2 linked regions of the Cystobacter fuscus DSM 2262 genome follow. The protein of the gene in region 2 interacts with the protein of the main gene of each other region in a pairwise test. Links are inferred from orthologs where the notes say so. Each region holds a gene or a part of one and is shown on either strand. Other genes may lie near its edges.

Region 1 (7,473 bases), on a different replicon or contig from region 2:
GTGTAGGCTGCGCGCGCCTTTCCCCCCAAAGGAAGAATGGCCCTGCTTCCCATGCGCCTTGCTCCCATGCGACTCCTGCTCGCCGCCGCGTTGCTCGTCTCCTGTGCTCCCGCACTGACCCAGCACCCCCCGACCAAGCCCATGCCCTCCGTCCCCGACACCTTCCTGCGTGACTACGCCGAGACGCGCCGCTTCATGAGTGGCCGTCCGCTGGCCGCCCGCATCACCCCCGACGAGAAGACCGTGCTCTTCCTGCGCGGCCAGCCCCGCGCGCCCATCCAGACGCTGTTCGCCTTCGACGTGGCGAGCGGCGAGGCCCGGGAGGTGCTCACCCCCGAGTCCATCCTCAATGGGGCCGAGGAGACCCTGTCCCCCGAGGAGAAGGCCCGCCGCGAGCGCATGCGCGTGAGCGCCCGGGGCTTCACCTCGTACCAGCTGTCCGAGGACGGCTCGAACATCCTCGTGCCGCTGTCCGGCAAGCTCTACCTGGTGGAGCGCGCGAGCGGAAAGTCCCTGGAGCTCAAGACGGGCGCGGGCGTCGTGGATCCGCGCTTCTCCCCGGACGGCAAGCACGTGGCGTACGTGCGCGACAACGACGTGTACCGCCTGGAGCTGGCCTCCAACACGGAGCGCCGGGTCACCAAGGGGGGCACGCCCCTGCTCACCCATGGCCTGGCCGAGTTCGTCGCCCAGGAGGAGATGCGCCGCTACTCCGGCTGGTGGTGGAGCCCGGACGCGCGCTTCATCGCCTATACGGAGTCGGACACCTCGGGCGTGGAGAAGCTCTCGCTCATCGACGTGATGCACCCCGAGCGGGGCGCGGACACCCCGGCCTATCCCCGTCCGGGCAAGGAGAACGCCAAGGTGCGCCTGGGCGTCATCCCCGTCGGGGGGGGCAACACGGTCTGGGTGAAGTGGGACGCGCAGGCCTACCCGTACCTCGCCACGGTGGTGTGGCCGAAGAAGGGGCCGCTCACGCTGCTCGTGCAGAACCGCACCCAGACGGAGCAGAAGCTGCTCGCGGTGGATCCGGCCAACGGCACCACGCGCGAGCTGCTCACGGAGAAGGATGACGCCTGGCTCGAGCTGGATCAGTCGTTCCCGCAGTGGCTCGAGGATGGCTCGGGCTTCCTCTGGTACACGGAGCGCAACGGTGGTCCCGAGGTGGAGCTGCGCGGCGCGGACGGCGCCCTCACGCGCTCGCTCGTGAAGCCGGAGGCGGGCCTGCGCGAGTTCGTGCGCTACGTGGAGAAGGAGGGCGCGCTCTACTTCAACGGCGGGCCCAACCCCTCGGAGAGCTACCTGTGGCGCGTGAAGGACGGCGGGGCCCCGGAGCAGGTGCGCCCGGGCACCACGGGCGAGGCCGTGGAGACGGGGACGGTGTCCAAGTCGGGCGCGCTGCTGCTCTTCACCCACTCGAGCCCCACGTCCATGCCGCGCACCTACGTGGCGCGCGCGGACGGCTCGCGGGTGGGGGAGCTGCCCTCGGTGGCCGTGGAGCCGCCCTTCACGCCGCGCGTGGAGTTCCGCGAGCTGGGCCCGTTGATGTTCCAGTCCTCGCTGGTGCGCCCGCGGGACGCGAAGCCGGGGGAGAAGCTGCCCGTCATCGTCGAGGTGTACGCGGGCCCCACCGTCACCGTCGTCCACAAGAGCATGGCGCCGCACCTGCTGTCGCAGTGGATGGCGGACCAGGGCTTCCTCATCGCCCGCTTCGATGGCCGGGGCACGCCGCTCAGGGGCGCGCAGTGGCAGCGCGCGGTGCACCTGGACTTCTCCGCCGTGACGCTGGAGGACCAGGCCAGTGCCGTCCACGCGCTCGCCGCCGCGGTGCCCGAGGTGGACGAGGCGCGCGTGGGCATCGAGGGCTGGAGCTTCGGTGGCTACATGGCCGCGCTCGCCGCGCTCAAGCGTCCGGACGTCTTCAAGGCGGCCGTGTCCGGGGCGCCCGTGGTGGACTGGCTCGACTACGACACCCACTACACCGAGCGCTACCTGGGGCTGCCGCAGCAGCACCCCGAGGCCTACGAGAAGAGCTCGCTGCTCACCTACGCGCGCGCCGAGGACAAGCCCATCTCCCCGCTGCTGCTCATCCACGGCACCGCGGATGACAACGTGTACTTCTTCCACACGCTCAAGCTGTCCGACGCGCTCTTCCGCGCGGGCAAGTACCACGAGCTGCTTCCGCTCAGCGGGCTGACGCACATGGTGCCGGATCCGCTCGTCACCCAGCGCCAGTACGAGTGGGTGATGGGCCACTTCAAGCGCCACCTCCAGCGCTAGGCGGCCGCCTCCCCTCGCGCGTGGAAAGCAGAAGGCCCGGCTCCTCTCTCGAGGGGCCGGGCCTTCTGTCTTCAGGCCACCTGCCGTGAGCAGTGGCTGAGGGCTTTCAGGTGGCGGCGCGCACGTTCTGCGCCTGCAGGCCCTTGGGGCCGCGCGACACCTCGAACTCCACCTTCTGCCCCTCGGCGAGGGTGCGGAAGCCATCCATGTTGATCGCGGTGTGGTGACAGAACACGTCCTCACCCCCCGCGTCCTGCACGATGAATCCGAAACCCTTCGCGTCGTTGAACCACTTCACGGTGCCAGTTGCCATGGATGCTTCCTCGTCAGGAACCGGTCCCATCGAGACCGGTTCGTTGCCCGTCCCCCGTCCGTCGGGTGACTCTGGATATTTTTGGCGGGCAGCCGAAGGGCTGTCTAGTCGGTTGCCCCGTTTTCCAGACTAGTGGCGTCTGACGTTGTTTCAAATTTCCAGCAGGAGCCGAGTGGGATCCTCGATGCAGTCCTTGATGCGCACGAGGAACTGCACCGCCTCGCGGCCATCGATGAGGCGATGGTCGTAGGAGAGGGCGAGGTACATGATGGGCCGGATGACGACCTGGCCGTTGCGGGCCACGGGGCGCTCCACGATGTTGTGCATCCCCAGGATGCCCGTCTGGGGCGGGTTGAGGATGGGGGTGGAGAGCATGGAGCCGAAGGTGCCCCCGTTGGAGATGGTGAAGGTGCCGCCCTGCAGATCGCTCAGGGTGAGCTTGTCGTTCTTGGCGCGGACGCCGAAGTCACCGATCTTCTTCTCCATGTCGGCGAGCGACAGGGTGTCGGCGTCGCGCAGCACGGGGACCACGAGTCCGCGCGCGCCGCTCACCGCCACGCCGATGTCGTAGTAGCGCTTGAAGACGACGTCCTCGCCCTCGATCTCCGCGTTGACCTGGGGGAAGGTCTTGAGCGCCTCGATGGCGGCGCGCACGAAGAAGCTCATGAAGCCGAGCTTCACGCCGTGCTTGGCCTGGAACTTCTCGTTGTACTGCTTGCGCAGGTCCATCACCTCGCCCATGTCCACCTCGTTGAAGGTGGTGAGGATGGCGGCGTTGGACTGGGCCTGGAGCAGGCGCTCGGCGACGCGGCGGCGCAGGGGCGTCATCTTCACGCGCTCCTCGCGGTCCGCGCGGGGGCGGGGGCCGGAGGGAGCGGCGGGGGCCGGAGCGCGCGCGGGCGCGGGGGCCTCGGAGGCCGGACGGCTGAGCTGACCGAGCGCGTCCTCCTTCATGATGCGGCCACCGGTGCCGCTGCCCTTGAGCTGGGCGACGTCGAGGTTGTTCTCCTCGACGATCTTCCGGGCGGTGGGCGTGATGCGCGTGTCGGCGGCGGCGCTCGGGGCCGGCGCGGCGGCGGGAGCGGGAGCGGGAGCGGCGGCCTGCTGCGGCGCGGGAGCCGAGGCGCTGGCGCCACCGGCCTCGATGGTGCCGAGCACATCACCCACGCGCACCTTGTCGCCTTCCTTGAAGGCGATGGTGGCGATGGCGCCGGCGGCGGGGGCGGGCACGTCGATGGTGACCTTGTCGGTCTCCAGGACGACGAGGGGCTCGTCCACGGAGACGGACTCACCCTTCTTCTTGTTCCACTTGCCGACGACGGCTTCCGTGATGGACTCGCCCAGGGGCGGGACTTTCAATTCAACGGCCATTCTTGGTTCCTCGGAGGATGGCTTCCTCCACGATGAGCTGCTGCTCAAGTTTGTGCGTCTGGGTGAAGCCGGTGGCGGGGCTGGCGGCCTCCGCGCGGCCGATGTAGCCCAACTTCACCGGGTTCTGTCCCCGGGTGGCGACGAGGTCGTGCAGGCGGGGGAAGATGAAGTGCCAGGCACCCGAGTTGCGTGGCTCCTCCTGGACCCAGAACAGCTCGGTGAGCTTGGGCATCTTCGCCAGCAGGCCCGACAGTTCGTCGAAGGGGAAGGGGTAGAGCTGCTCCACGCGCACGATGGCGATGGAGGTGTCCTTGCGCGCGTCGCGCTCCTTGACGAGGTCGTAGTAGACCTTGCCCGAGCACAACAGCAGCCGCGTCACGCCCGCGGGGTCCACCTTGTCCGCGATGACCTCCTGGAAGGAGCCCGTGGCGAGCTCGTCCAGCTTGCTGGTCGCCTCGGGCAGACGCAGCATGCTCTTGGGCGACATGATCACGAGCGGCTTGCGCAGGGGGCGCAGCACCTGGCGGCGCAGCAGGTGGAAGATCTGCGCGGGCGTGGTGGGGTAGACGACCTGGATGTTGTCCTCGGCCGACAGGTTCAGGAAGCGCTCGAGCCGGGCGCTGGAGTGCTCGGGGCCCTGGCCCTCGTAGCCGTGGGGCAACAGCAGCGTGATGCCGCTGAGCCGCCGCCACTTGCTCTCACCCGCGGCGATGAACTGGTCGATGATGATCTGCGCGCCGTTGGCGAAGTCACCGAACTGGGCCTCCCAGATGGTGAGGCCGTCCGGCACGTCCAGGCTGTAGCCGTACTCGAAGCCCAGCACGCCCATCTCCGACAGCGGGCTGTTGTGGATGTCGAAGCGGGCCTTGCCGGTGGGGAACTGGCTCAGCGGCACGAACTCCTTGCCCGTCTGCACGTCGTGGAGCACGGCGTGGCGGTGGCTGAAGGTGCCGCGCTCCACGTCCTGGCCGCTCAGCCGGACGACGTAGCCCTCGGACAGCAGGGTGGCGTAGGCGAGCGACTCGCCCTCGCTCCACTGCAGCTCCTCGGTCTGCACCATGGTCTGGCGCTTCTTGATGACCGTGCGCTCCACGTCGCGGTGGATGTTGAAGCCCTCGGGGACGTGGGCCAGCTTGCCGAGCATGCCGCGCAGGGTCTCCTTGTCCACCGCGGTGCGCACCTCGGGCACGCTCGCCTCGAGTCCGCCCTTGTAGGGCTTCCACAGGCCGTCGAGCGCGTTGGGCTCCTTGAACTGGCTCTCCGCGCGGGCGCGGGTGAGCGCCGCGTCGAACTCCTGCAGGCAGCGCTGCTTGAGGGTGTCGGCCTCCTCGGCGGACACCCGGCCCTGGCTGGCGAGCTGCTGCGCGTAGAGCGTGCGCACGGTCGGGTGCTTGCGGATGATCTCGTACATCTCCGGCTGGGTGAACGACGGCTCATCGCCCTCGTTGTGCCCGTAGCGCCGGTAGCACACGAGGTCGACGACCACGTCGCTCTTGAACGTCTGCCGGTACTCGGCCGCCAGCCGCCCGATGTGGACGCACGCCTCGGGGTCGTCCCCGTTCACGTGGAAGACGGGCACGTCGAGCATCTGCGCGAGCGCGGTGGAGTAGATGGAGCTGCGCGACTCCTCGGGGTCGGTCGTGAAGCCCACCTGGTTGTTGATGACCAGGTGCACGGTGCCGCCCGTCTCGTAGCCCTGCAGCCGCGAGAGGTTGAGCGTCTCGGCCACCACGCCCTGGCCGATGAAGGCCGCGTCGCCGTGGATGAGCACCGGCATCACCCGGGTGCGCGAGCCATCTCCGCTGCGGTCCTGCTTGGCGCGCACGCGCCCCTCCACCACCGGGTTGACCGCCTCGAGGTGGCTGGGGTTGAAGGCCAGCGACAGGTGGATGCCCTGGCCGCTGCGCGTGGTGTGGTCCGAGCTGAAGCCCATGTGGTACTTCACGTCGCCCCGGCCCATGTGCTTCTTGGGATCCTGCGGACCGTCGAACTCGCTGAAGATCTGATCCGGCTTCTTGCCCAGGATGTTCGTCAGCACGTTGAGGCGGCCGCGGTGGGCCATGCCGATGACGACCTCCTTGAGACCCATGCCACCACCCACCTCGAGCAGCGCGTCCATCATGGGCACGAGCGCCTCGCCGCCATCGAGCGCGAAGCGCTTGGCGCCGATGTACTTGGTGTGCAGGAAGTTCTCGAAGCCCTCGGCGTAGGACAGCTTGGTGAGGATGTGGCGCTGCTCCTCCACCGGGAAGTCGGTGCGGTTCTCGGTGTACTCCATGCGCTTCATCAGCCAGCGGCGCCGCTCGCTGTCGAGCATCTGCATGAACTCCACGCCGATGGAGCCCGTGTACGTGCGGCGCAGCCGCCCGAGCAGATCCTTGAGTTTGACGCGCGCCTCGGGGAAGACGTTGGAGCTCTCCACCATCTGCTCGAGCTCGGCGGCGGAGAAGTGCTTGTCATCCGCCATGCCCACGTCGGCCATGTGCTCCATGGGCGGGAGCGGACGGCCGAGCGGATCCAGGTTGGCGCGCAGGTGGCCACGCAGGCGGAAGGCGGAGATCGCCTGATCCACCCGGGACTGCAGCTTCATGTCCTGCTCGAAGGCCACCGTGGGCCTCGTCTGCGGGGCGAGCGCCTGGGCGGCGGCGGGAGCCGCCTTGCCGGCCTTGGCGTCCTTGCCCGGCACCGCGGGGGCGGGGGGTTCGATGGGAGTGGGGTTGAAGATGGGACGGCCGGCGCCGTTGGTGCGCTCGAACACCTCGCGCCAGCTCGCGTCCACACTGGAAGCGTCCTCGAGGTAGCGCGCGTAGAGCCCCTCGATGAAGTCGATGTTTCCGCCAGAAAGATACGAGTCCTGGAAATTCGCCATGGCGTGCTGCCTTTTACTGGAAGGCCGCCCCGTTGGGGGGTTTTCGGCAAGATTTATTGGGAGTGCCCCCGCCCGCGCCTACGATTGAGTTTCCGGGGAACAGCAGGTTTCATGCGCGGCGTGAGCACAACTTCACCTCGGGAGGGCCCGGGGGTCGCCGGATTCGGACGTGTTCCTGGCTTACCCGGGGCTCGGGGAGTGGTAAACCCCCTGGCACTCTCACTTTCTTTCGTCAGAAAGGCCTTCGCATGTTGCTGCAGGGCAAGAAGCTCCTCATCACCGGAGTTCTCACTCCCCAGTCCATCGCCTACGGGGTCGCCGAGCACGCGCTGGAGCAGGGCGCGGAGATCATCCTCACCGGCTTCGGCCGGGCGCGCTCGCTCACCGAGCGCAGCGCCAAACGCCTCAAGGAGGGCACCGAGGTGCTGGAGTTGGACGTGTCCAATCCCGAGCACTTCCCCGCCCTCACCGAGGCGCTGCGCCAGCGCTGGGGCCGGGTGGACGGCGTGCTCCACGCCATCGCCTTCGCTCCCGAGAACGCCCTGGGTGGAAACTTCCTCCACACTCCCTGGGAGAGCGTCCAGACGGCGTTCCGCGTCTCGACCTTCTCCCTGAAGGAGCTGGCGGTGGCGGTGCTGCC
Region 2 (7,421 bases):
ACGTCCCGGTCGGGGTGGAGCAGCACGCGCTCCTCGCGCACCACTACCTCGCCATAGAGCTCCTGGCGGGGCCGGTGCACGAGGGACAAGCCGCTGGCGCTCCACCGGCCGTCCTCCGCGCGGGTGATTCTCGCGGAGACGACATCGTCGGCCAGGTGGTGCTTCAGCTCCTTGGCCGGGATGAAGGCGGAGAGGCCCTCGGAGGTGAGGGTGGGCCGCACGACGAGGAAGCCATGGCCCCGGTGGTGGACGTCGATGTGGCCGGTGACGGTGCGGGAAGTGGGCGAGTCCATGGCTCCGCACCATGTTCCCGCTCCGTCACGGTGTCGAGAGGCCCCGCTCCACCAGGGACACGAGGTCCGCCTGCACACCCAACACCGCGAAGCCGAAGTTGCCCCAGTTGTAGATATCGCGGCGTGTCACGTCCGCGCCGCCCCCGAGGAGTCGCAGTCGCGCGTAGGCATTCACGTCGCCCCGCGTGTTCAGCGGAACACCCAACGTCAGGGCCACGTCGTAGATGCCGCCCGTGGTGTTGCCCACCAGACCAAAGGTGGAGAGCGCGTCGGCCTCCAGCCCCGCCCATACGCGCGAGGGCAGCTCGTAGCGCAGCCGGGTCTTCAGCGCGCCCACCACGCCGATGTCGCTCTCCTGCGAGTAGCGCGAGCCATCCACCGCGCCCCATCCCACCAGGGCGTTGCGGATCTGCACGCTCGCGCCGATGTCCCACTTGAAGCGCTCCCCGTCGATGAGCCGGAAGAGGTAGCTGCCGCGGAACCCATCGAAGAGGTAGCGGCTGTCCACCACGGTGCCCGCGGGGAACACGGTTCCGCGGAAGTCGATGTCCCGCGACAGCGTCGCGCGCGTGGTCACATCGAACGGGGCGTACAGCAGGATGAGGCCATGCCGCGCGCCCAGGCGCGCCTCCACGGCGGCGCGCCAGGTGCGGTAGAGGGTGGCGTTCTGCTGGAGATCCTCGGCCGAATAGGACGTGCCCGAGGCGCCATAGCGGCCGTCGTTCTGGAAGATGGCGGCCGGGCCCGTCTCGTACTCGGCGACGAGCCCGGTGAGGGGACTCGCGGCGAAGGCGGGCATGGACAGAAGGGTCAGGACGAGCAGGGTAGTTCGCATGGTGCCCGCTCCAACGTCTCGGTCCTCAGCGCGTTACACGGATTTCCACGTCGATCAGCGAAAGTGGACTTTTCGTGGGAAAGACACTGAGCGCCTCCACGTTCAGGAGGGCGGCCGGCAGCGCGCACGACTCCCACTGACCGGTGCCTTGGAACTGGCAGACCCTGGGGCGGACGAAGTTCGTCCGCGTGTCCGGGTCGTTCAGCCCCACCTCTTCCTCCACCCGGACCACGGCTCGCAGCACGCCCGGGCCTCGCGCGCGCACGCGCAGGGCTGTCAGGGCTTGGACGGGGGGCTCGAACACCGCGCTCAGCGCGCCGTCCTTGCGCCACCCGGGCGCCTGCTCCGCCACCGGGAGCGTCACGGACGTGGACTCCTGTCCGTCGAAGGCCCGCTCCGCCCCCTCGGGGCCCACGATGCGGTCCGGCTTGAGCACGGCGGTCGTGGTGGTGGGCATCGCCGTCTGGACGAGCGAGGCCAGGGCGGGCACGTCGCCTTGCACCACGACGGCCCGCAGCAGCGGAGAAGACACCTGTCCCTCGCGGGCGCAGACCGGGGTGAGTTGCTCGAGCCAGCTCCTGCGCTCCTGCGTCAGGGGCTCCTCGTCCAGGGCGGCGGGCGCGAGCAGGGCGCGCACCACCTCGGCGCAGGCCTCCCGGGTTCCCGGGCCAGCGTGCTCCAGGTGCCAGAGGGGAAGGGCGGGCGGGGGTGTTGCCCCCCGACTCGAGGCCCTCACCGCGCGGACGACGGCTTGTTCGCAGGGGTTGGCCCCCGAGGGGCAGCGCTGACACAGCACGTCGAGCAGCTCGCGCGCGGGGGCCATTCCGGCGGTCAGCGGGAAGCGGGCATCCAGGGCCGGGCCCAGCTCGCACGCCCGGATGGGCGGGGTGGGGCAGGCGTCCAGCTCCCGTCGGGCCGCGGCAAGGGCCGTGGGGTCCTCGGGCGCCTTGAGGACGCCTTCCAGGGACTTCTCGAGGGTCGGACAGATCGGGGCTTTGAGGGAGGGCGTGGACGGGATGCCGCGGGGCGGCACGGGGACGCCTCCGCCTTCTGGCACCGTGTGGGTGACGTAATAGAGGCGCGCGAAGGCCACCAGGGCGAGCGTCATCAGGAGGAGTGATCGGACGGGGAAGCGTCGCAAGGTGCAAACTCCTTGATTCCAGCCGGGAGGGGTGGTTATCAGCGCCGCGCGGTTACATCCACCCCGGAGGCATTCGTGGCTGAGACTTTCGACGTGGTGATCATCGGTTCGGGCCCGGGGGGTTATGTCGGTGCGATCCGGGCGGCGCAGCTCGGGTTGAAGACGGCCCTCATCGAGAAGGACAAGCGCCTGGGTGGCACGTGCCTCCACCGGGGCTGCATCCCCACCAAGTCGCTGCTCTGGAGCGCCTCGCTCCTGCATCACATCAAGGAAGCGGCGGACTTCGGCATCGAGGTGCCGGCGCCGGTGGTCAACTGGGCCAAGGTCCAGGAGCACAAGCAGAAGGTGGTCACCAAGGGTGCCAACGGCATCGACTACCTGATGAAGAAGAACAAGATCTCGGTCCTCAAGGGCCATGGCCGCATCGCCGGCAAGGGCAAGGTCGAGGTCACCGCCGACGACGGCTCCAAGCAGACGCTGGACACCAAGAACATCATCATCGCGACGGGCTCGGTGCCCAAGTCGCTGCCCAACGTGCAGGTGGATCACCAGCGCGTGCTCAACAGCGACTCCATCCTCACGATTGATCGCATTCCCAAGAGCCTCATCGTCATTGGCGCGGGCGCGGTGGGCTGCGAGTTCGCCTCCGTCTTCAACCACATGGGCACCCAGGTCTCCGTGGTGGAGTACCTGCCGAACCTGCTGCCCATCGAGGACGTGGACGTCTCCAAGGAGTTCGAGAAGCACTTCAAGAAGCGCAAGATCGACGTGCACACCGGCGCCAAGGTGGAGAAGGTGGAGAGCAGCGCCAACGGCGTGAAGCTCACCATGACGGTGGGCACCGAGACGCGCACCATCGAGGCCGAGTACGTCCTGTCCGCCGTGGGCCGCGCCCCGGTGACCGAGGACATCGGTTTGAGCTTCACGTCCATCAAGGCCGACCGGGGCTTCATCAAGACGGACGAGATGATGCGCACCACCGAGCCGAACGTGTACGCGATCGGTGACGTCATCCCCACGCCCATGCTCGCCCACGTGGCCAGCGCCGAGGCGGTGCTCGCGGTGGAGCACATCGCCGGCAAGAAGCCCACGCCCATCAACTACGACCTGACCCCGTCGGCCACCTACTGCTACCCCGAGGTGGCGTCCGTGGGCCTCACGGAGAAGAAGGCCAAGGAGCGGGGCTACGACGTGAAGACGGGCATCTTCCCGTTCTCCGCCGTCACCAAGGCCTCCATCTCCAACGAGGGCATTGGCCTGGTGAAGGTGGTCTCGGACAAGAAGTACGACGAGGTGCTCGGCGTCCACCTGGTGGGCCCGCACGCCACCGAGCTGCTCGCCGAGGCCTGTGTGGCGCTCCGCCTGGAGATCACCACCGAGGAGCTCGCGCACACGATGCACGCCCACCCCACGCTCTCGGAGATCGTGAAGGAAGGCGCCGAGATGACCCTGGGTCACCCGATCCACATCTGAGCCGGGCGCTTCACGCCCGTTTCACTCAGGCCGTCCGAGATGACTCCGTCTCGGGCGGCCGTTGCATGTCCGGGGGCGGGTGCACCGGGACGTGGCCGAGCAGCTCCGCCAGGTCGAACGCATCCAGCAGCGCGTGCCCGTGCAGGTCGTTGTTGAAGTACACCCAGGCGCCGCGTCCCCTCTGGCGCCACGCCTTCAGGTCTCGCGCGACGGGCCGCAGCGCCGCGCGGCCATAGCGCCCGGCGTAGCGAGCCCCCAGGCCGTGGAAGCGCAGGTAGCGGAAGCTGCCGGTGGGGCGGGGCACGGGCACCGGGACGAGGTCGTGCTCGCACAGGGACACGTCCCACCGGTCGAGCACCTCCAGTACCTCGTCGTGGTACCAGGCGGCGTCGCGGAACTCGAAGACGGAGTGGATGCCGCGGGGCAGGGCGGCGAGGAAGCGCTCCAGCCGCTCGGGATCCGGCTTCTTCATGTGCGGCGGGAGTTGCCAGAGCACCGGACCGAGCTTCGGGCCGAAGCGCAGGATGACGCGGAAGAAGCGCTCCAGGCCCTCGCCCACGTCCGTCAGCCGCTTCATGTGGGTGAGGTAGCGGCTGCCCTTGCAGGCGAAGCGGAAGCCCGGAGGCGTCTGCTCGAACCAGCCGTCCACCGCGTCCTCCGTGGGCAGCCGGTAGAAGGAAGCGTTGAGCTCCACGGTGGAGAAGACCTGGGCGTAGTAGGGCAGCCAGCGGCTGGCGGGCAGCCCGGGTGGATAGAACAAAGCCTTCCAGTGCTTGTAGACGTACCCGCTCGTCCCGAGGTGGATGGCCCTCATGCCGCCAAGCATGGACATCGTGAGGGCTGGCTGGTCGGAAGGGCGTGCTCGCCCGCCCGGTGGACGAGCCGCGCATCACCCGGGCCCGCCGGGCTCATGGCCTCGATGCGGGGGCGCGAGTGTTCCGGGGTGGACGCGCGCTGCCTGGAAGCGCGCGTCGCGTTAGAAGGGAGAAGCGTTTGAATCCGCGCGAGAGCTGACATATCGCGTCAAGGCTTCCCGCTTGACCCTGCTTTCGCCCCAACCGTAGAAGGCCCGCGACCCATGGCGACTCCCGATCGTTTCCCCCTGCCCCAGGTAGCCGAATCCACCCGGAAGCCCGAGTGGCTGAAGGTGCGTCTCCCTCACGGCGAGGGGTACGAGCGGGTGAAGTCCATCGTGCGCCGCACGAAGCTGGCCACGGTGTGCGAGGAAGCACGCTGCCCGAACATCGCCGAGTGCTGGGGGGGTGGCACCGCCACGGTGATGCTCATGGGCGAGGTGTGCACGCGCGCGTGCCGCTTCTGCCACGTGAAGGTGGGCGCGCCGCCGCCGTTGGATCCGATGGAGCCCATCCACCTGGCCCAGGCCGTCAAGGAGATGGACCTGGAGTACATCGTGGTCACCTCGGTGAACCGGGATGATCGGCCGGATGGGGGCGCGAGCCACTTCGCCTCGGCCATCCGCGAGCTGCGCCAGCACTCGCCCAAGACGATCGTCGAGGTGCTCATCCCCGACTTCAAGGGCAAGGAGCAGGACCTGGACACCGTGGCCCAGGCCCGGCCGCACGTGGTGGCCCACAACGTGGAGACGGTGGAGCGCCTCACCCCCACCGTGCGCGATCGCCGCGCCACCTACCGCCAGTCGCTCCGGGTGCTCGAGTACCTCAAGAACCGCCCCGAGCGGCTCTACACCAAGAGCTCCGTCATGGTGGGCCTGGGCGAGACGGACGCCGAGCTGGAGCAGACCTTCCGCGACTTGCGCTCGGCGGGCGTGGACGTGCTGACGCTCGGCCAGTACCTCCAGCCCTCGCAGTACCACCTGCGCGTGGAGCGCTTCGTGAGCCCGCCCCAGTTCGAGGCCTACAAGCAGCTCGCCGAGTCCTTCGGCTTCCTCTACGTCGCCTCCGGGCCGCTCGTGCGCTCGAGCTACCGCGCCGCCGAGTTCTTCATGAAGGGCCTCATGGAGCGTGAGCGCCTGGGGCTCGCCAGCGGCACCTGACGCCTTTCTCCCCTCATCCCGAAACGGAACCCGAATGGCGATCTTCGAGTTGAAGCTTCCTGATCTTGGCGAAGGTGTTCAGGAGGGCGAACTGGTCAAGTGGCACGTCAAGGCGGGTGACCTGGTCAAGGAGGACCAGACCCTCGCCGAGGTGATGACGGACAAGGCCACGGTCACCGTTCCCAGCCCCAAGGCCGGCCGGGTCGTGCAGACGCACGGCAAGGAAGGCGAGATGGCGAAGGTGCACCAGCTCCTCGTCACGCTCGAGCTCGAAGGCTCCGCGCCCGCCCAGGCCTCGTCGGGTCATGAGGCTCCGGCGGCCGCTCCCACTCCCGCCGCCGCTCCCGTGGCCGCGGCGGCCAGCGCGGCGCCGGAGGCCGCGTCCTCGTCCAAGGTGCTCGCCACGCCGCTCACCCGCCGCATGGCGCGCGAGCACGGGTTGGATCTCTCGCAGATCGCCGGTTCCGGGCCGCAGGGCCGCGTGATGAAGGCGGACGTGAAGGCGGCCATCGCGGGCGCCTCCTCCTCGCGCAACGAGGTGTCGCCGCCTCCCGCCGCCGCCGCGCGTCCGGCCGCGCCCCCGGTGGTCTCGGGCCGGGCCGACGAGCGCATCCCGCTGCGCGGCCTGCGCAAGAAGATCGCCGAGAAGATGGTGCGCTCGAAGTTCACCGCGCCCCACTTCGGCTTCGTCGAGGAGACGGACGCCACGGAGCTCGTCGCCCTGCGCAAGCGGCTCAACGAGAGCCTGGCCGCCACGGGGGACAAGACGAAGCTGTCCTTCCTGCCCTTCATCGTGAAGGCCGTCATCGCGGCGATGAAGAAGTACCCCCACCTCAACGCGCAGATGGACGAGGCCGCCCAGGAGCTCGTCGTCCGGGGCGAGTTCAACATCGGCATCGCGGTGTCCACCCCCGAGGGGCTCACCGTGCCGGTCCTCAAGAACGCGGACCGGCTCACCCTGCGCGAGCTGGCCGAGGAGATCCTCCGCCTGAGCACCGCGGCGCGCGAGCGCAAGCTGAAGATGGACGAGCTGACCGGAGGCTCCTTCACCATCACCTCGCTCGGGCAGTCAGGCGGCATCTTCGCCACGCCCATCATCAACCACCCCGAGGTGGCCATCCTGGGCATCCACCGCATGCGCAAGCGGCCCGTGGTGGACAAGAACGACCAGGTGGTGGTGCGCGAGATGATGAACATCTCCATCTCCGCCGATCACCGCGTCATCGACGGCCAGATGGCCGCGGACTTCGTCTACGAAGTCATCAAGTACCTGGAGCATCCAGACATGCTGTTCCTGGCCATGGCCTGACGGCCGTTGGCCTTCGCGAGGGAGTAGGGGCCCATGGCCGAGAACGTCCGCGACGTCATCCGTGCCGCCCAGGCGGCGGAGCTCGGCGGCGACAAGCGCCGGGCCATCGAGTTGTTCCAACGCGCCGCCGAGCTGTGTCGGCGCGGGGGAAACCGGGCCCGGGCGGAACAGCTCCTGCGCTATGCCCTGCGGTTGGATCCTTCTCGCACCGACCTGGAGGAGGCGCTGCGCCGGTTGGAGGCGGGGGAGAGCGAGCCCTCGCCCCCCATCCCGGTCGTGTCCTCGGACGAAGAGGAGGACGAGGACGACGTCCACGAGGGGGCCACCTGGGAGATCGAGGAGGATTCCTCGACGCT

What was found. The genes of interacting proteins can lie anywhere in the genome.
Region 1: the proteins of lpdA (region 2) and odhB interact in binary tests that used the Escherichia coli proteins (3 or more experiments, as listed by UniProt). The link is inferred for Cystobacter fuscus DSM 2262 from one-to-one orthologs.

Annotation. Positions count from the first base shown.
Region 1 is NZ_ANAH02000001.1:741,318-748,790, reverse strand. Bases 1,855-4,853 are described here. They hold odhB (2-oxoglutarate dehydrogenase complex dihydrolipoyllysine-residue succinyltransferase), read right to left. Parts: upstream 3,965-4,853; coding sequence 2,744-3,964; downstream 1,855-2,743. Other genes in these bases: D187_RS02870 (2-oxoglutarate dehydrogenase E1 component), read right to left, coding at 3,954-4,853; D187_RS02880 (cold-shock protein), read right to left, coding at 2,387-2,593; D187_RS02885 (S9 family peptidase), read left to right, coding at 1,855-2,280. Outside these bases: more of D187_RS02885, read left to right, coding at 67-1,854; more of D187_RS02870, read right to left, coding at 4,854-6,833; enoyl-ACP reductase FabI, read left to right, coding at 7,082-7,473. UniProt on the Escherichia coli protein: E2 component of the 2-oxoglutarate dehydrogenase (OGDH) complex which catalyzes the second step in the conversion of 2-oxoglutarate to succinyl-CoA and CO(2).
Region 2 is NZ_ANAH02000008.1:104,378-111,798, reverse strand. Bases 1,649-4,543 are described here. They hold lpdA (dihydrolipoyl dehydrogenase), read left to right. Parts: upstream 1,649-2,344; coding sequence 2,345-3,742; downstream 3,743-4,543. Other genes in these bases: D187_RS15285 (DUF72 domain-containing protein), read right to left, coding at 3,768-4,543; D187_RS15295 (hypothetical protein), read right to left, coding at 1,649-2,269. Outside these bases: D187_RS15305 (ribonuclease R family protein), read right to left, coding at 1-293; D187_RS15300 (hypothetical protein), read right to left, coding at 319-1,128; more of D187_RS15295, read right to left, coding at 1,154-1,648; more of D187_RS15285, read right to left, coding at 4,544-4,568; lipA (lipoyl synthase), read left to right, coding at 4,821-5,756; D187_RS15275 (dihydrolipoamide acetyltransferase family protein), read left to right, coding at 5,791-7,065; D187_RS15270 (ClpX C4-type zinc finger protein), read left to right, coding at 7,099-7,421. UniProt on the Escherichia coli protein: Lipoamide dehydrogenase is a component of the glycine cleavage system as well as of the alpha-ketoacid dehydrogenase complexes.